3 regions of the Allocoprobacillus halotolerans genome follow, and region 2 is predicted to be linked to each of the others. Evidence: a T-box and tRNA genes for the amino acid it is inferred to sense, from the RefSeq annotation. Region 2 holds a T-box; the other regions hold tRNA genes.

Region 1 (7,253 bases), 530 kb from region 2:
TATTTCACTTGTCATGAAAGATGTAAAGAGTGGAGAAATAGTATCCCTAATTAGGAAATATCTAGTAAGCGGGATTATGATTGATAATGAATATAAAGAGTCAGTCGTAGGAACACCACAAGGTGGAAATCTAAGTCCGCTACTCAGTAACATAGTTCTCAATGAACTAGATAAGGAAATGGAAGCACGAGGACTAAGATTCACACGATATGCAGATGATTGTATTATATTAGTGGGTAGCAGTAAAGCCGCCGATAGAGTAATGGAAAACATTAGTAAATTCATAGAAAAGAAACTAGGACTTAAAGTAAATATGACTAAAAGTAAAGTTTCCAAACCTAATGATATTAAATATCTAGGATTTGGATTCTATTATGACTCTTTTTCATCTATGTGGAAAGCAAAACCACATGAGAAATCTATCGCAACACTGCAAACAAAACTAAGGAGACTAACAAATAGAAGTTGGTCAGTATCGTGGGAATATAGAATACTTAAGATAAGACAACTTGTAAATGGGTGGATTAACTATTACCGTATTGGAAATTTTATAAAAGTCTGTAGAAAACTAGATGCACAAATAAGATTTAGGATACGTATGTACTTATGGAAGAAATGGAAAACCATAGGAAATAGAGAAAAGCAACTAAGAAAGTTAGGGGCATTACCATGGCAAGCTAAAACTTGGGCAAACAGTCGAAAATCATATGCAAGATGTGCAAGTACATTTCTTCAAACAAGAATAACTAATGATTTATTATATAGAAAAGGACTACCATCAATGGTAGCCCAATATCAGTTAAAACATATTTCAGTATAGATTTAAACCGCCGTATGCCGAACGGCACGTACGGTGGTGTGAGAGGTCGAAAATAAATATAAAATTATTTATTTTCTCCTACTCGATTATATTTATGGAAAGAAAAGTGAAAAAATATGATTTTTTATAAAACGAAAAAACATTGAATTAAAGAAGAAAAAATAATTTATAGTATGAGATGTAGTAAGGGAATTATAAAAAAAACAAAAAAAGGTATTGCATAAATGTGGAAAATATTATATACTATTTGAGCAACGAGTTAAGGAAGTTGGTTCCATAGCCAAGTTGGTAAGGCTACAGACTGCAACTCTGTCATCGTCGGTTCGAGTCCGGCTGGAACCTCCATCGTTGCCCAGGTGGCGAAATTGGTAGACGCACAGGACTTAAAATCCTGCGGACCTTAAAATCCGTGCCGGTTCGACTCCGGCCCTGGGCACCAGTTATAAAAATCGGCTCTGAAAAGAGTTGAAAAAAATAAAAAAAGTGTTGCAATTGAATATGAAATGTGATACTATTGAATGGCACTGTTAAGAGGCGCTAGTAGCTCAACTGGATAGAGTGCTTGACTACGGATCAAGAGGTTGTGGGTTCGATTCCTGCCTAGCGCGCCAATCAATTATGTTAACGGGAAGTAGCACAGCTTGGTAGTGCACCTGGTTTGGGACCAGGGGGTCGCAGGTTCGAATCCTGTCTTCCCGACCATTGTAATGGGGCTTTAGCTCAGCTGGGAGAGCGCCTGCTTTGCAAGCAGGAGGTCAGCGGTTCGATCCCGCTAAGCTCCACCATTATGTTGCGAGGTTTACCCAAGTCCGGCTGAAGGGATCGGTCTTGAAAACCGACAGGGGATGAAAGTCCCGCGGGGTTCGAATCCCTCAACCTCCGCCATTTTATTTAATTTCATATCGCGGGATGGAGCAGTCTGGTAGCTCGTCGGGCTCATAACCCGAAGGTCGTTGGTTCAAATCCTTCTCCCGCAACCAAATGGTCTGGTAGTTCAGTTGGTTAGAATGCCGCCCTGTCACGGCGGAGGTCGCGGTTCGAGCCCCGTCCAGACCGCCATTATGGTTCCGTAGCTCAGTCGGTAGAGCAGAGGACTGAAAATCCTCGTGTCGCTGGTTCGATTCCGGCCGGAACCACCATTCATTTAAAAACGATTCACTACATGGCGGGGTAGCTCAGTTGGCTAGAGCAATCGGTTCATACCCGGTGGGTCGGGGGTTCGAATCCCTTCCCCGCTACCATTAAGTATCGTAGTGGTGAATACCACTTTTTATTTTATACGGACCCTTAGCTCAGTTGGTTAGAGCTATCGGCTCATAACCGATCGGTCGAAGGTTCGAGTCCTTCAGGGTCCACCAATTGTCATTAACCTCAATTCTTGAGGTTTTTATTTTTTATAGTCTTATTTATGTTATAATGGTTTTGTTAATATTCATATATATTTCATAACAATATGATATATTCAGTGAGAAGTAGGTGATAGAATGGATAATATAAAATTAATGGGATTAACTCATCAACAAGTTGAACAACGTGTACAACAGGGATTGATGAATATATCCCATGACAATATTTCAAAAACAAAAAAACAAATTATATTAGAACATACTCTTACATATTTTAACTGTTTAAATCTCTTTTTAGCAGCTATTATTATTTCAACAGGACGTTGGACGAATTTAACATTTATGGTTGTTATTTTTATTAATGCTTTTATTGGTATATATCAAGAATTAAAAGTAAAAAAGATTATAGATCAGTTAACAGTTGTTACAGTTAAAAAAGTAAAAGTTATCCGTGATCAACAAGAAATGATTATTCCGACTGAAGAACTTGTAAAAGATGATATCGTTTTTTAGAAACTGGCAATCAAATAGGAAGTGACTGTATTGTTTTAGATTCACATGGGATGGAAGTCAATGAAGCTTTATTGACAGGTGAATCAGAACCAGTTAAAAAAATCTAAATGATGAACTTTTATCAGGAAGTTTTGTGGTTGCTGGAAGTGCCTATGCAAAAGTTATTCGTGTGGGTAATGAGAATTATTCTACAAAACTTGTTCATAAAGCAAAAAATAAAAATAATGCTTCTTCAGAAATGAAAGATTCTATTGAAAAAGTTATTAAAATATTAAGTGTTGTTATTATACCTGTTGGATTGGTTTTATATTTTTCACAACGTAGTGCTTTTCCTAATGATTTAGCAAGCGCTATTGTTAAAACAGTAGCTGGTGTTATTGGAATGATTCCCGAAGGACTTGTTTTATTGACAAGTTTGTCATTTATTATTGGAGTGGGAAAGTTAGCACGTAAGAAAGCTTTGATACAGGAGATGGAAGCCATCGAAGCTTTAGCAAGAGTTGATGTTTTGTGTCTTGATAAAACAGGAACTATCACAACTGGAGAATTAAAAGTTGAAAATGTTTTACCAATTAATTCTCATACTCTTCAAGATATTGAATTTATAATGGGGGTTATGGCTCATGAATGTGATGATGTCAATGCAACGCAGTTAGCACTCCAAAATTATTTTTCTAAGCAGTATCATGTCAAGATTGATAACTCTATTCCATTTTCATCACAACGTAAAATGCGTGCTTTAACGATTGTGGGAAGAGGTAACTATGTTTTAGGGGCACCTGATTTCTTACTGATGCCTGATGATGAATTTTTGATAGAGGCTGAAAAGTATGCTAGTAAAGGATATCGTGTTTTATTATTAGGACAAACGGATTCCATTGATGTTTCACAGTCACAAATTGGTGCAGTGAAAGCTATGGCTTTGATTGTTATTTATGATTGTATTCGTCCTGAAGCCAAAGAAACATTACGTTTCTTTGAAAATGCTCATGTTGATATTCGTATTTTATCAGGTGATAATCCAACTACAGTTGCGCGTGTGGCACAATTAGCGGGTTTAAAAGATGGACATCTTTATATTGATGCTTCAACATTACCTGAAGATGATTTGGAAATGGAAAAAATTGTTTCACATTATCATGTTTTTGGACGTGTCAAACCAGAACAAAAACAACGTATTATAAAAGCATTACAAGCCAATGGACATGTTGTAGGGATGGTTGGAGATGGAGTCAATGATGTTTTGGCTTTGAAAGATGCTGATTGTGGTATTGCGATGGCGGCTGGTAGTGATGCTGCTAAACAAGCTGCTCATATTGTATTATTGGATTCTTCATTTGCCTCAATGGTTGATATTGTTAAAGAGGGAGAGCGATTATTGCAGATATTGAAAGAGTCAGCTCACTTTATCTTACAAAAACAATTTATTCTACAGTTCTTTGTCTTGTCTTTGCTGGATTACAAATGAGTTATCCTTTTACCCCTTTACAATTAAGTTTAATCAGTGGATTAGCTATTGGTTTACCAAGCTTTTTATTGACTTTAGAACGTTCTTCATCATTATCATCACAAGGTTTTTTAAAGCATGTTATTTCAACAGCATTACCATGTGCTTTAACAATGATTATTTATATGCTTTTGATTACTTTTATTGGATATCAGTTTCATTTTAGTGATCGTCTATTATCAACATATTATTATCTTGTGGCTGGTTTTATTAGTTTTCTTGTTGTTTTTGTTGTATGTCTGCCTTGGAATCGCTTAAGAGTTATTGTCGCTAGTGTGATTACTGTTGTTTTCTACTTGATTTTAATGGTTATGCATGATTTCTTTGAAATCAATTCTTTATTTTCTGTGTCGATGCTTTTTATCATTCCTATTTGTGCAACAACACCTTTTGTTTTGTTTGCATTGAAACGAGGTATTGTTCATATTTATAAATATCTAGGAAAACATTAACGTAATAGCTTTAAATTATAAACGGAAATATGCGTATTGGTTTTAGAAAGAATTTGTTGGCATTGTTCCTTTGAAAGATCAAAGAGTTTATAAGGATGAATATTAATGGTGGATACATAAGCACCACATTTGATTTGAAATGAACATTTCTTATGTAAATAATCAAAAGTTTTATCTTGTAGATAATGATAAAGATCAATGAATGCTATTTCAATCAAATCTTCGTTCGTATTAAACATGACCATAAAGAAAAAATTAGATCTTTCATAATAAAGACTAACATCTCCGAAATCAAAATACTCTTTCATTTTTTCCATGAGATGCTTAGAAACATGAAAATAGAGTTGAGGATATTCTTCAATCAGGTAAGGTATAATTTGAAATTCAATATAAATACCTGTTAAAAAGCGAACGGATTGGGGAATGTGGAGTTGTTTAAAAAAAGGATAAAGATTTTTTTGATAATCTATATGTTGATAGGAAAAATCTGGATCTAAGATTGGAAATTGATATTGATTATGTGTTATATCATATATGTACATTATTACTCACCATATTTATTCTAACATCATGAAAATAAGAAAAATGTCGATTTATGTCATCATTTGTATAAATAAGTCTGAAAGGACTTATTTTTTGTTTTTTAACATATATATGATTAGGTGAGTCTATGAATCGAAAGAAATATATTGTGATTGGATGTAGTTTATGTCTTTATATCATTATTCTAAAATATATGTTTTCATTGTTTTTTCCTTTTATTTTAGCGATTCTTTGCTTTTTTATATTGAAACCGATTGTTGATCGTATTCAACAGAACATACCCCTTCAAAAAAGTGCTATCGGTATTTCGTTATTATTATTTATTTATCTTCTGTTTGCCTTTTTATTGGCTTTATGTATAACCGCTTTATTTTGTTTATGTATGCATTTTTTTCAAATGCTACCAGTCTATTATGATTCTATTTTTTTACCATTTATTTATAAAACGACAAAACTTTTTCAACAAATATTTTCTTTTCTGCCACAAGATTTCGTTATCATTTTTCAAAACTGGATTCATCAAAATATGTTAGATCTCATTGCCTTTGCCTCAACATTTATTAAATCCATACCATCTTTTTTATTTTCCTTTTTTATGTTTGTGATTTCAACTTTCTTTTTGATGTTAGATTATGAAGATATGAAAGATTGTTTCTTTAAATTAGTTCAAAAAAAGACCTGTTATCAATTGGCACAACTCAAAAATAAGGTTTTAAAAAGTCTATGGATTTATATCAAATGCCAACTTATTTTAATGATGATTACGTTTTTTATATTACTCATTGCATTTTTTATTCTAAAAATAGAGCCAGCATTTCTTTATGCTTTCGCTATTTGTCTATTAGATAGTCTTCCTTTTATTGGTGTTGGGATCATCTTAATTCCTATGATCATTCTTTATATTTTTCAAGGTATTTATATAAAAGCCATTTATTTACTTTGTTTATATGTCATCATTAATATGATTCGTAGCTTTTTAGAACCCCATATCATGAATAAAGAAATGAAAGTTCCAGCTTTTTTATTGCTTGTTTCGATGGTTTTGCATATACATTTTTTTGGTATTGTGGGAATTGTCCTTTCGCCTTTGCATATGAGTTTTTTATATCAGTATTTTCATAAAAGTGGAGATTTGATATAATAAAGCAAGGGAGGAAGATAATGATGCATAAAAAGTATTTTTTCTTTGATATAGATGGAACATTGACTCATAAACAAACAGGAGAATTAATAGAAAGCGCTAAAATAACGATTCAAAAATTGCAAGAACAAGGGCATTTTGTTTGTATTGCGACAGGAAGAGCTTATTATAAAACAAAAGAATTTGCAAAAAAAGCTGGTTTTCATCATATTGTCAGTAATGGTGGAGCAGCAATTACTATTCATGATCAATTGATTGAAAATAGACCACTTGATCGTCAAAAAGCCATTGCCTTATGCCAGGAGGCGCATCAAAAAGGTTTTGGTTTATTAATTTCACCCAATGATAACATTGATGTTATTATGAATGATGAACTATTTATTCAACAGGTTGGTTATCGTCAAGAACCAACACGTTATTTTTATGATTCATCTTTACAATATCAAGATATTAAGGATTACTACAAAATATATATTGCGATTGAACAAGAACGTGAACAGGAATTGACACTATTGAATTCTTTAGGACATATTCGTTTTATGAAAGAATATTTAACATATCAACATGATGCTAAAGATGAAGGTATTTTACGAATGTTGGAGTATGTCGGTGGACAAAAAGAAGACGTAGTGGTATTTGGTGATGACTATAATGATTTGATTATGTTTAAGCCAGAATGGACATGTATAGCTATGGGAAATGCCTGTGATGCTTTAAAAGAAAAAGCAACTTTTGTAACGAAGGCAAGTTATGATGATGGAATTGAATACGCTTGTCAGTATTTTGGATGGATTTAAATAAGAAATAATTGTATACAATTATACAAAAATATGATATACTATTAGTTATACAGAAAAAGGGGTGAATAGCATGGATAATCAAATTCAAGATTTTTTTGATAAATCATTAATAGAAAATCAAATTGATAATG
Region 2 (7,253 bases):
TCTGCCATCCCTTCAACACCGTAAGGCTCTGCCTGAACAGTAATAATAACCTTATCTGATGCAGTCAAGGCATTGATAGGAAGATTATCCAATGATGGATTTGTATCAATAATGATATAATCATAATCTTCTTTAATGGTATCAATAAATCTCTTGACAACTGTCTCTCGACACATGGCACTCTCTAATAAAGAATTAATACCTGCAAGAGAAATATTAGCTGGTACGATATCAACTCCCTCGTTACTGTGAAGAATTAACTGTTCAGTATCAATTAATTGATCGTTGATAACTGAGATAATAACATCTTTCATGGATAAAGGATATTCATTCATATTCCTATATCCAAATGCCTTTGTAGAATGCCCCTGTGGGTCTAAATCCATTAATAATACTTTCCTTTGGTGCTTGCTAAGACAGGCACTTAAACTTACAGATGTCATCGTCTTGCCCACACCACCTTTTTGATTTGCAATAGCAATCACTTCTCCCATTGTTCCACCTCTTTTCAAATTTGGGCATAAAAAAGCAGAATGCAAAAAAACTACATTCCACCATCAATAAATATGAAATTGTTATGAAAACTATCCTCCTTTCCTGCTGAAATACCAGCTATGTATACAGTCACATATATGACTGTTATCTTTCTATTCCTTTATCCTTTTTCTTTTCATAGTTTTTAAAATTTAACCCTTTTGATTTAATATGTTCAAGCATATCTTTTAAATCTTCCTGATTCTCACAAGCAACAATATAATCAAACTCAATTCCATTCCCCTTTTGAATAGGATTAACTGTAGAAATCAATCTGCCACCACTTTCCAATACATCATACTTTATAGCTGAAGTCCTATCCTTAATTAGATTTAAATTTCCTTCATAGAATAAGACGAATGGTGGGCACTCAACACTCTTTAAATAATTTGGATATTTATCATCCAGTATTGTAACATGTGGATAATGAACATCTTTTTTTAATCTCATAAACTCATCAATATCAAATTTTTCTCTTGTTGCTAATGAAGAATAAATCTTATCGAAATCTCCATTATATTTTAACGCAAAATAATATAATACTTTTTTCATATCTTCATTCATAATATGTCTCCTTTCAACCAATCAAAAAAAGGAATGCTTTTTAAAACATTCCCAAAAATTAAAATATGAATTTTTACCATAAAACACACATGTAAATTGCTTTTATCGAGAAATCGCAACTACACCATTTTGACTATTTCAAATTCGTTACTACACCATTTACTACACCATTTTCTGCATCAAAACATGATAATTCTTAATAAATTACGTGAATTTCTTTGATGAAAATGGTGTAATAAAAAGCAGAAAAACATTGATGTTTTCAACGTTTTTTTACTTTTCTTTACGTAAGTCTACATATGTTATTCTATTTAACAACGATGTTGACAATCTTATTTTTTACCACAATGATTTTCACAATGTTTTTACCATCTGTATGTGTCTTCACATTGTCTTGAGCTAAAGCTGTTTCTTTAACAACTTCATCATCTTCATCTTTATTGACTGTGATTTTAGCACGAAGTTTTCCATTGACTTGAACAGCCATTTCAATTGTTGCTTGTTCCAACATCTTTTCATCATATGTTGGCCATGTTTCATAAGCTAAAGTATCTTCATGTCCTAATAATTGCCACATTTCTTCACAAACATGTGGAGCGATACAGCTTAACATTTTCACTAAGTTTTCAATATATGGACGATATACAGTTTTTGCTTTATAAGCTTCATTGACAAAAATCATCATTTGTGAAATAGCTGTATTAAATCCTAATGTTTCATAATCATGTGTAACTTTTTTCACTGTTGAATGATAGATGAAATCTAAAGAATGATCATTTTCATCACTTAATTTATCTGATTCAACAACTAAACGATAAACACGATCCAACCATTTTCTTGCACCATCAACTCCTGTTTCACTCCAAGGCTTACTTGCTTCTAATGGTCCCATAAACATTTCATAAACTCTTAATGTGTCAGCACCATAAGCTTTGACAATATCATCAGGATTAATGACATTGCCTTTAGATTTACTCATTTTTTCACCATTAGAACCTAAAATCATCCCTTGATGATAAAGTTTTTGGAATGGTTCTGGATGAGATAAATATCCTTTATCATATAAGTAACGATTCCACATACGAGAATAAAGCAAGTGTCCAACAGCATGTTCAGGTCCACCAACGTATAAATCAACAGGTAACCAATGATCCAATAACTTTCTATCAGCAATCGCATTTTCATTATGTGGATCAATATAACGCATATAATACCAGCTGCTACCAGCACTTCCAGGCATTGTACTTGTTTCACGTTTTCCTTGTTTTCCATCCACTGTCACATTGACCCAGTCAGTTGCCTTATCTAGTGGTGAAGCGCCACTCTTAGATGGAGAATAATCTTCCAATGGTGGTAAAATCAATGGTAACTCATCATCTGATAAAGCAACTGAAGTTCCATCATCAAAATTAACAACTGGAATAGGTTCACCCCAGTATCTTTGACGAGCAAAAATCCATTCTCTTAAACGATAATTAATTTTCTTTTCCCCACATCCATGTTCACTCAACCATTGAATCATTGTTTCAATCGCATCTTCTTTATTCATTCCATTTAAGAAATCAGAATTAATGTGTGTTCCATCTTGTGTCCATGCTTCTTTTGTGACATCACCACCTTCAAGCACTGGAATAATGTCCATTCCAAATTTTTTCGCAAATTCCCAGTCACGATCATCATGTGCCGGTACAGCCATAATTGCACCTGTTCCATATCCAGCTAAAACATAATCTGAAATCCAGATTGGAACTTTCTTTTGATTCACTGGATTAATCGCATAAGCACCCGTAAACACACCAGTCTTTTCTTTATTTAATTCAGTACGTTCTAATTCAGATTTTGTTGCACAAATTTTAACATAATTATCAACAGTTTCTTTTTGTTCTGGTGTTGTAATTTTTGTAACCAATTCATGTTCTGGTGCTAAAACACAATATGTTGCTCCAAATAAAGTATCACAACGTGTTGTAAATACTGTAAACTTGTCATCATGTCCATCCACTTGAAAATGAACATGGGCCCCAATAGATTTTCCAATCCAGTTTCTTTGAATTTCTTTTGTTGATTCTGGCCAATCAATTGTTTCTAATCCTGCTAATAATTTTTCAGCATATGCTGGAATATCAATCACCCATTGTTTCATATTTTTTCTAACAACAGGATAACCTCCTCGTTCACTTTTTCCATCAATGATTTCATCATTCGCAAGAACTGTTCCTAATTCTTCACACCAATTGACAGGAATATCGATATTTTTAGCTAATCCATCTTCATAAAGTTGTTTAAAGATCCATTGTGTCCAATGATAGTAATCTGGATCACAAGTAGAAACACATTTATCCCAGTCAAATGAAAAACCTAACATTTTTAATTGAGTTGTAAATGTTTCAATATTTTTACGTGTAAATCCTTCAGGATGATTTCCTGTCTTAATTGCGTATTGTTCAGCTGGTAATCCAAACGCATCGAATCCCATAGGATGTAAAACATTATATCCCTGCATTCTTTTCATTCTTGATATAATATCCGTTGCTGTATAACCTTCAGGATGTCCTACATGCAACCCTTGTCCAGATGGATATGGAAACATATCCAAAGCATAGTATTTTGGTTTTGAAAAATCCCAAACATCAGTATAGAAAGTTTGATGTTCGTCCCAATATTTTTGCCATTTCTTTTCAATGGCCTGATGATCAAATGACATCACTTATCCCTCCTTATAATATAAAAAGCCGTCCCTCTAAGGACGACTTTATCGCGATACCACCTTAGTTCATATATGAAATATATCATATATGCTCTCAACACTTTAACGCAGCGTAACGACAAAAACTACTTCATTCATCTTTGTATCTCCAAGGCGAGTTCATTACATAACCTATCTGTTTACACCAACCACAGACTCTCTTGAAAGTATTTGTAACTACTACTCCTTTTCATAGAATTTAGAACATAGAATATTATATCATATGTTTTATATTTTGCAAATCTTTTCTTAAATTTTAGGAAAATGATACATCACAATCGTTCCAGCAATTGCCACATTTAATGATTCAATACTTTGAATAGGAATATACAAAGCATGATCACAAGCTTCTAATACACTTTGTGAAACACCCTGTCCTTCATTTCCTAAAACAAATGCCATATGTTTTTGAGGTTGATATTGAGAAATAGGCAATGCCTCATGTAAAGATGTCCCATAGACAATCACATCATGATGATGCAATAATTCAATCGCTTTTTTTAACTCCATTTGACAAATAGGCATTTGAAACAATGCTCCTTGCGTGGCACGAATGACCTTATCATTATATAAATCCACACTATCTGGTGACATAATAATCTGGTCATATCCTAGAGCCAAACTACTGCGAATAATCGTTCCTAAATTTCCAGGATCTTGTATATTATCCAATAAAAGATAGCGTTCTTGATTAAATTTTATAGCCTGAGGCTTCTTTGTACAAACAGCCATTATCGGTTGAGGTGTTTTGGTAAAAGCTATTTTTTCCATCACTTTTTGAGAAATATACAGTGTATCTTCCATAAAGCTTTCATCAAGTGTTGTCAAGATGGTTTGAATACACCCTGCCTTTCTTGCTTCTTCAACCAAATGATACCCTTCAACAAGAAACAAATCCTGTTCATCACGATATTTTTTTGTTTTAATTTCATTATTTTTTTAATTGTTTCATTTTGAATAGATGTAATCATGTATGTTTCCCCTTTAAACGTCTTTGTAATTGTTGATAGTTTGGTAATCTCTTGGCGATTTCCCGATAAAACAAAGCAGAATGATCATGATAAATAAAATGACATAACTCATGTACAATCACATAATCAATCAACTCTTTGTCCAAATGGATTAAACCTAAATGAAAAGAAATACGTTGTTCCTTATAATAACAACTACCCCATCGACTTTTATATTTTTTGATATCAATATGAGGCATATCTAAATCAAAATCATGAGCCAAATAATGAATAACTCTTTCTTCAATATATTCACGTAATAATCTTTGACATTCCTTTTCAACACATGATTGAATATCATGATGATACACATACAAATCAGTCCCATGAAATTGACATCGTTTGATTCCCACATCTCTGATAACCAGGTGATAACGTTGATTAAAAATCAAAACAAAGCCATTTTCTGCATATTGAAAATAAGGTTGATAAGCATGAATCTGGTCTAATAAACGTTGACGATATGTATAAATCATCATTTCAATATATTTTTGAGGTGTTCCATAAGGTGCACTAATGACTAAAAGACCATCACGTACACGCATACGAACATTTTTAATATGTTTATAAGTTAACTGATAAGTCACAATCTCATCATTTAATTGCATTTGATATTCTTTCATAAATCTCCTTGTATAAAACCCGTGAAATATCCCATATTATATAAGAAAGGACTGATAAAAATGCGTGAAGCACTTTTAATGAATCTTAAAGGATTTTCACCTGCACAACTGCAAGAAACCATAGATGAGGGTATTGCATCTAAAGAAGAAACCATTTTAGTTGGTTTAGGTGTTCTCTTTGAACAATACTATAATTCTTTAGATTCGGTTTCTAAACAACAATTCTTACAAAATCTAAGTTCTCTTTTATAGACCATTTATGGTCTTTTTTTATGAATCCATAATTGTTTCACTTGCCTTAAAGCAATAAATAAACATAAGAAAATAAAATTCCATTGAAATAAATCCATCATCGGAACACAATATATAATGACTGCGATAATACATAAAATAAGACATAATTTATAAGTTAAAATAGATTCATAAGTATCATATATGATTTTTGAAATTTCAAAAATCATATAATCTAATAACCATAACAATAAAAAATATAAGGTTGTATAAATATTAACTAAAAATAAACGTTGCACTGCTTCAACAAATGAACACTCATAATATGAAATTAATGAAATCATAAAAGATACAAAAGCAATGACAAGAGTAGAAAAAGCATTTCTAAACATATAGAGTGTTATTTTATCTTTTTGTGTAGCCATTGTTATTCTCCTTTACGTACAGGATTTAAAGGTAACATAAAAGTATAAGGTTCTATATCATCTTCACTTTTCATTAATGTAATGACACAGCATAATTGCATATCTAATAAAGATTCAACACCATCATAATAACCAATATCTTCTATTTGACCATTTAAAAAATCTTCTGTTTTTCCTTTTAAATAAACAAAACGTTCATAATCATTAATTTGATCTTGTTGTGTTTTATCTTTAATGTAAAGATAATTAATGATCATATAAGGATATTTTTTTGCTAGTTCTTGGTCTTTACATGAAAAAGCTCCTGTCTTCAACCAATTCTTTGTGACATAAATATTGGTTAAAGTATAATCTTTATTCGCTGAAGTATAGGTTGACATATCTTGATTTTTCATCTCAATCGTTTGATGATAAACAGATTTGTTCTGTCTTTGAATTTCTATTTGTAACTTAGCATTTTGAATGCTTTGTTCATCAAAAATATGTTTACCCGTTTGTTCCTCTAAATAAACCACCTGATTATCATTTTCAATCTTGAGCATTTGACTCAATGACTCATCTTTTAAAATCAGTGTGACAATCATCTCATCATTCTTTTTAAAAAACTGTGGTTGCACTGCTGTGATACGTCCACGACCATAGCCTTGTACTTTGCCTTTTTGATAAAATTCATAACCATCAATGATCAATTCCTCATTTTCACCATGCATACAATATTGATAATCGACCTTTTCAACATAGGTATGAAACATAAAATTAGGATACCAGAAAAAAGCGTTGCAATTAAAAATGCCAGTAAAATAAATGACAAAGTGAATTGTTTTTTGACTTCTTTATTCATATAATCACCAACACCCATTATATATTCTTTATAAAAAAAGGAAAGAACTTTTCTCTTTCCTTAAGAAGAACCTAATGTGACATTGACAGTAGATGTCGAACCATTACGATTAACCGTTAATTTTACCGTATCTCCTGGATTTTTAGAATAAAGCTGTGTTAAGAAATCTTTATAAGATTCAATTTCTTGACCATCAAATTGTGTAATAACATCGCCTGCTCTAATACCTGCTTTGCTGGCAGGAGAGTTACTTTGCACATCAGCTACATAGATTCCTTT
Region 3 (7,253 bases), 490 kb from region 2:
GGGCACAAAAGGTCATGGCTCGTTATCTTCATGATTATGATATGGATGCTCATATTGATAGGATTTCAATGATTTATAAAAAGAAATGTCACTTAATGGTAGATGAAATGAAGAAACATTTCCATCCTTCAATTCAATATACGATTCCAACAGGAGGAATGTTTATTTGGGTTACTTTACCAGAAAGCATTGATATGTTGACATTTGTCAAAAAAGCATTAGAAAAAAATGTGGCTGTTGTACCAGGTAATGCCTTTTTAGATGATGATTCAAAAGAGTGTCATAGCTTTAGAATGAATTATTCGACACCAACTGATGAAAAGATTATTGAAGGTGTTCAAATATTGGGTGAATTAACTTATGAAATGTCAAAAATTTCGTCATAATTTTTAAGTTGATTCATATATAATTGATAAATGGGAGGAAAATTGTATGCCGTATATAACATTTACAACAACAAAAACACTAACATTAAATCAAGAAAAAGCATTGAAAGAAAGTGCTGGAGAACTCATTTCTATCTTACCTCAAAAAAAGGAAGAAAATTTGATGATTCATATAGAAGATAACCAAGTGATGTATTTTAGAGGACAGGAAATGGATTGTATGAAAATATCATGTCAGCTTTTTCATACAACAGAATATGCATATAAAAAAGAATTTGCTGAAAAATTATTAAAAGAAGTAGAACGTATTACAAAAATACCTGTTCAACAACAATATCTCTCTATTGAAGAATTTGAAAATTGGGGTAAAAATGGAGAGTTTTTATAGAAGTCGCAAAGACTTCTATTTTTTTAAAAAAAGACTTGCATTCAGAGATATGATATGATAATATATTTGAGCAATATGAAATATGCTTGAATAGCTCAGTTGGTAGAGCAATCGGCTGTTAACCGATCGGTCGTAGGTTCGAGTCCTACTTCAAGCGCCATTTTTGTGGCCTGTTGGAGAAACGGTTAACTCACATGCCTTTCACGCATGCATTCACGGGTTCGAATCCCGTACAGGTCACCATATGGAGGTTTAGCTCAGTTGGGAGAGCATCTGCCTTACAAGCAGAGGGTCAGCGGTTCGAGCCCGTTAACCTCCACCATTTTTTATGCCGGCTTAGCTCAATTGGTAGAGCAACTGACTTGTAATCAGTAGGTTGAGGGTTCAAGTCCTTTAGCCGGCACCATATTTATGACCCGCTAGCTCAGTAGGTAGAGCATCTGACTTTTAATCAGAGGGTCAGGCGTTCGAGTCGCCTGCGGTCACCATTTACATGCGGATGTGGTGAAACTGGCAGACACGCTAGACTTAGGATCTAGTGCTTCGGCGTGCAGGTTCAAGTCCTGTCATCCGCACCATCTGCGGTGTAGTTCAATGGTAGAACTTCAGCCTTCCAAGCTGACTACGTGGGTTCGATTCCCATCACCCGCTCCATTTAAAAGATACTCTAAAGCCATTTTTTATATAGGTTTTAGAGTTTTTTATTCTTATAAAATTCAATCTTTTTTAATAAAATAACAAAGAAAGGGACATGGCTCCGCATCAATCTGCACATCTCGCCACAAGAGGCAAGAAAACATACCTATAAGAGTATACTCTTTTTCTACAAAAAAATACTATTAATCAAAAGATAAGTCAATTGTTTTGTTAAAGTTACTATCATTATATATGTATTTAAAAATGTAAAAACGTGATTTCGGATATGTTCTCATTTCCTGACTTTTAATAAATAAAGGAAAGTGCTAAAATAAAAGGCAGGAGATGAAGAAGATAAAATTATTATATGCAACGCACAATCATTCTAAAATCTACAATATGAAAAGGAGATTAGAAGGTTTACCAATAGAAATTGTGACACCGAAAGATTTAGGAATTCAATTAGAAATCGTAGAAGATGGTCAGAGTGCAATTGAAAATGCAATCAAAAAAGCACAGGCATATTTTGAATATACACATATTCCTACAATTGGTGCTGATTCAGGATTATATATTGAAAATATACCGGAAGACAAACAACCAGGATTATTTGTTAGACGTGTTAATGGTCAAGAATTATCTGTTGATGAAATGATTGAATATTATACTCATCTTATTGAATCTATTGGTGGACAAACAATTGGTTATTATATTACCGGTTTGGCTCTTATGAGTGAAAAAGGATTAAATACAATTGAAATCAAAGAAGATGCTTTTATTCTGACATCAAAAATATTCAAGCATCCTCATAGAGGAAATCCCTTAGATACAATCACAATTGATCCCATTACCCAAAAATATTATACTGATTTAACTGATGAAGATATGAAAACAATGGGATTTGTATTTGAAAAAAGAATGTATTGATTTTATAAAAAAGTATTTTTGTTTATAGAGAAATGTAAGCACTCTAATTGAGGGGGCTTTTTATATATTTTTTATAAAAAGACATTGACAAGGATATAGAGATAGTATATATTTATATATGAAAAGATGTTCATATATTCAAAAGGAGAGATGCTATGAATAGACAAGAAGATAATCAAAATGATTTTCTGGCTGTCCATGAAGATGTTGTCAAAAGAGTTCAGGATAAACAACCGGATGATGAATATCTTTATGAATTGGCTGATTTATTTAAAGTTTTTGGTGATACGACACGTATTAAAATTTTATATGCATTATTTGAAAGTGAATTATGCGTTGGTGATATTGCTCAAATTTTAGGAATGAGTCAATCAGCAGTCAGTCATCAGTTAAGAGTTTTAAAGGATAGTAAGTTAATTAAATTTAGACGTGAAGGAAAAATTATTTTTTACTCATTGGATGATGATCATGTCAGAACAATTATGGCAATGGGTATGGAACATGTAGAGGAATAAGAAGGGAGATTTTAAGGATGAAAAAAACATATAAAGTTGAAGTGGATTGTGCCAATTGTGCAGCCAAAATGGAAGAAGCAGTGAAGAAAACAAAAGGTGTGAAAGATGCGACATTAAGTTTTATGACATTAAAATTAAAAGTAGAATTTGAAGATGGTGTTAATATTGATGAAGTGATGAAAGAAGCGTATCAAAACTGTAAAGTTGTTGAAGATGATTGTGAAATTTATTTATAATAAAGATTCCCTCGTTAAGAGGGAATTTGCAAGGGTAACATATGAATAAATGAACATATATTAAATTAAAGGGAGCGTTTTTATGACAAAGAAACAAAAGAATGTGTTTTATCGTATTTTGTTATCAGTAGTTTTGATAATAGGGATTGGTGTTTTGACAACATTTGTTTCTGTTAATATTTATGTAGAAATTGTTTTATATTTGATTCCTTATTTGGTTATTGGTTATGATATTTTAAGAAAAGCCATAAAGGGAATTCTCAAAAGACAAGTCTTTGATGAAAACTTTTTAATGGCAGTCGCAACAGTTGGAGCCATGTGCTTAGGAGAGTTTAGAGAAGGTGTTGCGGTTATGGTGTTTTATCAGATTGGAGAGTTGTTTCAAAGTGTAGCGGTTGGAAAGAGTCGTCGTAATATTGCGGCTTTGATGGATATTCGTCCTGATTATGCCAATGTGATGGTTAATGGAGAATTGGAAAAAGTCGATCCTGATGATGTGGAAGTAGGTAGTGAGATTATTGTCAATCCAGGTGAAAAAGTACCGATTGATGGTATTATCATCGAAGGTAATACGACTTTTAATACCAGTGCTTTAACCGGTGAAAGTGTTCCAAGAGATGCCAAAACAGGGGATGAAGTGATTAGTGGTTTTATTAATATGAGTGGTGTAATTAAAGTCCAGACAACCAAAGAATTTGAAGAATCAACCGTTTCTAAAATTCTTGATTTGGTAGAAAACTCAAGTATGAAAAAATCACGTTCAGAAAACTTTATTACGAAGTTTGCCAGATACTATACACCAGCAGTTTGTTATAGTGCATTAGCACTAGCCATTATTCCTCCGATTGTTTTGATGATAATGGGGCAGAATGCCTCATGGGGTGATTGGATTATTCGTGCTTTGACATTTCTTGTTATAAGCTGTCCATGTGCTTTAGTGATCTCTATTCCTTTAAGTTTCTTTGGAGGAATAGGTTGTGCCTCAACGAATGGTATTTTGGTTAAAGGTTCTAACTATTTAGAGGCTTTAGCCAGTACGAAATATATGGTTTTTGATAAAACCGGAACACTTACAAAAGGTGTTTTTGAAGTGACACAAATAGATGCCACTCAAGATTTTGATGAAAAACAATTGTTATATTATGCTTCGCATGCTGAAATGGCATCAAGTCATCCGATTAGTTTAAGTTTACAAAAAGCTTATGGACAAAAATTAGAACGTGAAAATGTACATGATATTGAAGAAATTGCTGGTCATGGAATCAGTGCTATTGTTGATGGACATCAAGTCTATGTTGGTAATGAAAAATTAATGCAAAAAATGAATATTGAGATTTCACAAAAATATCAGACTGGAACGCTTGTTTATGTAGCCGTAGATCAAAAATATGCAGGATGTATTATGATTAGTGATGTTGTAAAACCAACTTCTAAGGTTGCGATTCAGTCATTAAAATCACAAGGTATCAAAGAAACAATTATGTTGACTGGGGATACAAAACAAGCTGCCAATAAAGTTGCACAAGAAATAGGTGTAGACTATGTATATAGTGAACTTTTACCAGCTGATAAGGTTGCGAAAGTTGAGGAAGTCTTAGCTTGTAAAGGCGAAAAAGAAAAAGTTGCTTTTGTTGGTGATGGAATTAACGATGCACCAGTATTATCCCGTGTTGATATTGGAATCGCAATGGGAGCATTAGGTTCTGATGCCGCAATTGAAGCAGCTGACATTGTTTTAATGGATGATGATCCATCGAAAATATCTTTAGCAATGAAGATTTCTTTAAAAACATTACGTATTGTCAAAGAAAATATTGTTTTTGCTTTAGCTATTAAATTTATTTGTTTGATTTTAGGAGCAATAGGTATTGCCAATATGTGGTTAGCTATTTTTGCAGATGTAGGTGTCATGGTCATTGCAGTCATTAATGCGACACGTGCTTTAAAGATCAGGTAACAGCGTTGTTACCTTTTCTTTTCTATTTCAACATGATATAATAGATTCCTGAGTAGAAAGGAAGTTATTTATGAATTATAAATTCATCAAAAATATTGCCGGTGTTTTTTTAGGAAATACAATTTATGCTTTAGCTGTATTATTATTTATTGTTCCTAATGGCTTAATTACCGGTGGCTCTACGGGGTTATCAATAGGTGCTTACCATTTGTTTGGTATTCAAATGACTTTATTTTTATCGGTTTTTAATTTATTAATGTTTTTATTAGGTTTTTTTATCTTAGGAAAAGCCTTTGCCCTAACAACATTAATCAGTACCTTTTATTATCCATTTATTTTAAGTGTATTTGAAAAAACAATTGGTTATACCCAAATGACAAGCGATCCATTATTGGCAGCATTACTTGGTGGTGTTATGATTGGAAGTGCGATTGGCATTGTCATTAAATGTAATGCATCAACAGGTGGAATGGATATACCGCCATTGATTATTAATAAAAAAACAGGTATTCCTATTTCAGTATCTATGTATGCTTTTGATTTTTTGATTTTATTAATGCAGATCTTTTATACCAATCGAGAAATGGTTTTATATGGTATTGTATTAGTTGCGACATATACAATTGTTTTAGATAAAGTTTTAGTTGTTGGGAAAGCTCAAACAGAAGTGATGATTGTTTCTAAAGAATATGAACGTATTAATGAGATGATTATCCAAGAATTAGATCGTGGCACAACGATGTTGAAGTCTATTTCAGGATATATGAAGAATGAATATCCTGTTGTGATGACTGTTATCTCTAATCGTGAATTGCCAAAATTAAATCATTTAGTCCTTAATATTGATGAACATGCTTTTATGGTTGTCAGCAAGGTAAATGAAGTCAAAGGACGTGGCTTTACGTTTAAAAAAGAATATATTGAATCATAATAGAAAACAAAGGAGGATAAATTATGAGTCAAGATTGTAATCATGATTGTCAATCATGTCAGGAAGATTGTCAAGAAAGAAGTTTTTTAGCACCGATGAACAAAGATTCCCATATTAAAAAAGTGATTGGCGTTGTCAGTGGAAAAGGTGGTGTTGGGAAATCTTCTATCACATCTTTATTGGCTGTTTTAAAACAACGTGCTGGTTATCGATGTGCTGTTTTAGATGGTGATATTACAGGACCATCCATTGCGAAAACTTTTGGAGTAGAAGGCACACAAATCTATTCTAATGGAGAGTCTATTATTCCAGCTACATCACTTGAAGGAACACGCATTATGTCAACAAATCTTTTGTTGAATGATAGTGAAGAACCAGTTGTCTGGCGTGGACCGATTTTAGCGGGAATGATTAAACAATTCTGGAGTGATGTTCAATGGGGAGATATTGATTATATGTTTGTCGATATGCCTCCTGGTACAGGAGATGTCCCATTAACAATTTTTCAGTCATTACCATTAGATGGTATAGTGATTGTGACAAGTCCACAGGAACTTGTCAGTATGATCGTTTCTAAAGCTGTTAATATGGCAAAAACAATGAATATTCCTATTTTGGGAATTGTTGAAAATATGAGTTATGTAGAGTGTCCAGATTGTGGCAAGAAAATCTTTGTATTTGGAAAAAGTCATTTACAGGATGTGGCTCAAAAATATGATTTACATATTTTAGGGCAATTGCCTTTAGACAGTGAATTAACACAATTATCTGATATGGGTATGATTGAAAATTATGATTCATCATGGTTGGATGAATTTGAAAAACAGATTCAATTCTTTTAAAAGTTGAACTAGAAACCAATGGTTTTCTGGTTCTTTTTTGTATCAAAATGTCAATTTATGGATATGATTTTCAATATTTTTATTTTTTTGTCGATTGCCTTGAAATTTATATCCAAACGTTTTTGAAATTATTGAGAAAACGCTTTCTTTTTATAAAATAGTGACATCTTATCAATGTGCACATATGAGAATAAAAAAGGGAGGAATAAGAAATGATTGATAGATTTTCTGAAGCTTTATTAGTCGTTGCTTCAAAAATATCTAATCAAAGACACATGTCAGCAATCAAAAATGCTTTCACAGCATTATTACCAATTATTATTGCTGGTGCGTTTTGTACTTTGTTTTCTAATGTTGTTTGTTCTACAACAACAGAAGGTATTTCATTAGCAAAGTTACCAGGAATGGCTTGGCTTGAACTTTTAACACCAATGT

The links. A T-box is a leader RNA that pairs with one kind of tRNA and senses whether it is charged. The one in region 2 lies ahead of leuS (leucine--tRNA ligase), so its partner is inferred to be a tRNA-Leu.
Region 1: it has a tRNA-Leu gene. The T-box ahead of leuS (leucine--tRNA ligase) is inferred to sense a tRNA for this amino acid. The anticodon was not compared.
Region 3: it has a tRNA-Leu gene. The T-box ahead of leuS (leucine--tRNA ligase) is inferred to sense a tRNA for this amino acid. The anticodon was not compared.

What each region holds. Positions count from the first base shown of each region.
Region 1 is NZ_CP101620.1:2,272,552-2,279,804, forward strand. It holds gene ltrA (group II intron reverse transcriptase/maturase) at 1-820, shown strand, start outside; tRNA gene NMU03_RS13345 (tRNA-Cys) at 1,091-1,165, shown strand; tRNA gene NMU03_RS13350 (tRNA-Leu) at 1,171-1,259, shown strand; tRNA gene NMU03_RS13355 (tRNA-Arg) at 1,355-1,431, shown strand; tRNA gene NMU03_RS13360 (tRNA-Pro) at 1,446-1,522, shown strand; tRNA gene NMU03_RS13365 (tRNA-Ala) at 1,530-1,605, shown strand; tRNA gene NMU03_RS13370 (tRNA-Met) at 1,724-1,800, shown strand; tRNA gene NMU03_RS13375 (tRNA-Asp) at 1,804-1,879, shown strand; tRNA gene NMU03_RS13380 (tRNA-Phe) at 1,884-1,959, shown strand; tRNA gene NMU03_RS13385 (tRNA-Met) at 1,985-2,061, shown strand; tRNA gene NMU03_RS13390 (tRNA-Ile) at 2,102-2,178, shown strand; gene NMU03_RS13395 (hypothetical protein) at 2,305-2,679, shown strand; gene NMU03_RS13400 (hypothetical protein) at 2,709-2,786, shown strand; gene NMU03_RS13405 (HAD-IC family P-type ATPase) at 2,813-4,147, shown strand; gene NMU03_RS13410 (hypothetical protein) at 4,144-4,638, shown strand; gene NMU03_RS13415 (hypothetical protein) at 4,635-5,180, opposite strand; gene NMU03_RS13420 (AI-2E family transporter) at 5,309-6,322, shown strand; gene NMU03_RS13425 (HAD-IIB family hydrolase) at 6,346-7,119, shown strand; partial or broken gene NMU03_RS13430 (citrate synthase) at 7,193-7,253, shown strand, end outside.
Region 2 is NZ_CP101620.1:2,798,229-2,805,481, forward strand. It holds gene NMU03_RS16600 (ParA family protein) at 1-494, opposite strand, end outside; gene NMU03_RS16605 (DNA-processing protein DprA) at 640-1,098, opposite strand; gene leuS (leucine--tRNA ligase) at 1,406-3,802, opposite strand; T-box leader at 3,838-4,047, opposite strand; gene NMU03_RS16615 (TrmH family RNA methyltransferase) at 4,094-4,738, opposite strand; gene NMU03_RS16620 (M48 family metallopeptidase) at 4,812-5,477, opposite strand; gene sspI (small acid-soluble spore protein SspI) at 5,538-5,729, shown strand; gene NMU03_RS16630 (hypothetical protein) at 5,735-6,133, opposite strand; gene NMU03_RS16635 (hypothetical protein) at 6,136-6,885, opposite strand; gene NMU03_RS16640 (S1C family serine protease) at 7,035-7,253, opposite strand, start outside.
Region 3 is NZ_CP101620.1:355,842-363,094, reverse strand. It holds gene NMU03_RS02305 (aminotransferase-like domain-containing protein) at 1-386, shown strand, start outside; gene NMU03_RS02300 (hypothetical protein) at 433-774, shown strand; tRNA gene NMU03_RS02295 (tRNA-Asn) at 859-934, shown strand; tRNA gene NMU03_RS02290 (tRNA-Glu) at 942-1,017, shown strand; tRNA gene NMU03_RS02285 (tRNA-Val) at 1,021-1,096, shown strand; tRNA gene NMU03_RS02280 (tRNA-Thr) at 1,105-1,180, shown strand; tRNA gene NMU03_RS02275 (tRNA-Lys) at 1,188-1,262, shown strand; tRNA gene NMU03_RS02270 (tRNA-Leu) at 1,270-1,352, shown strand; tRNA gene NMU03_RS02265 (tRNA-Gly) at 1,356-1,428, shown strand; gene NMU03_RS02260 (non-canonical purine NTP pyrophosphatase) at 1,756-2,337, shown strand; gene NMU03_RS02255 (ArsR/SmtB family transcription factor) at 2,493-2,852, shown strand; gene NMU03_RS02250 (cation transporter) at 2,870-3,088, shown strand; gene NMU03_RS02245 (heavy metal translocating P-type ATPase) at 3,171-5,045, shown strand; gene NMU03_RS02240 (YitT family protein) at 5,116-5,976, shown strand; gene NMU03_RS02235 (Mrp/NBP35 family ATP-binding protein) at 6,000-6,818, shown strand; gene NMU03_RS02230 (hypothetical protein) at 7,031-7,253, shown strand, end outside.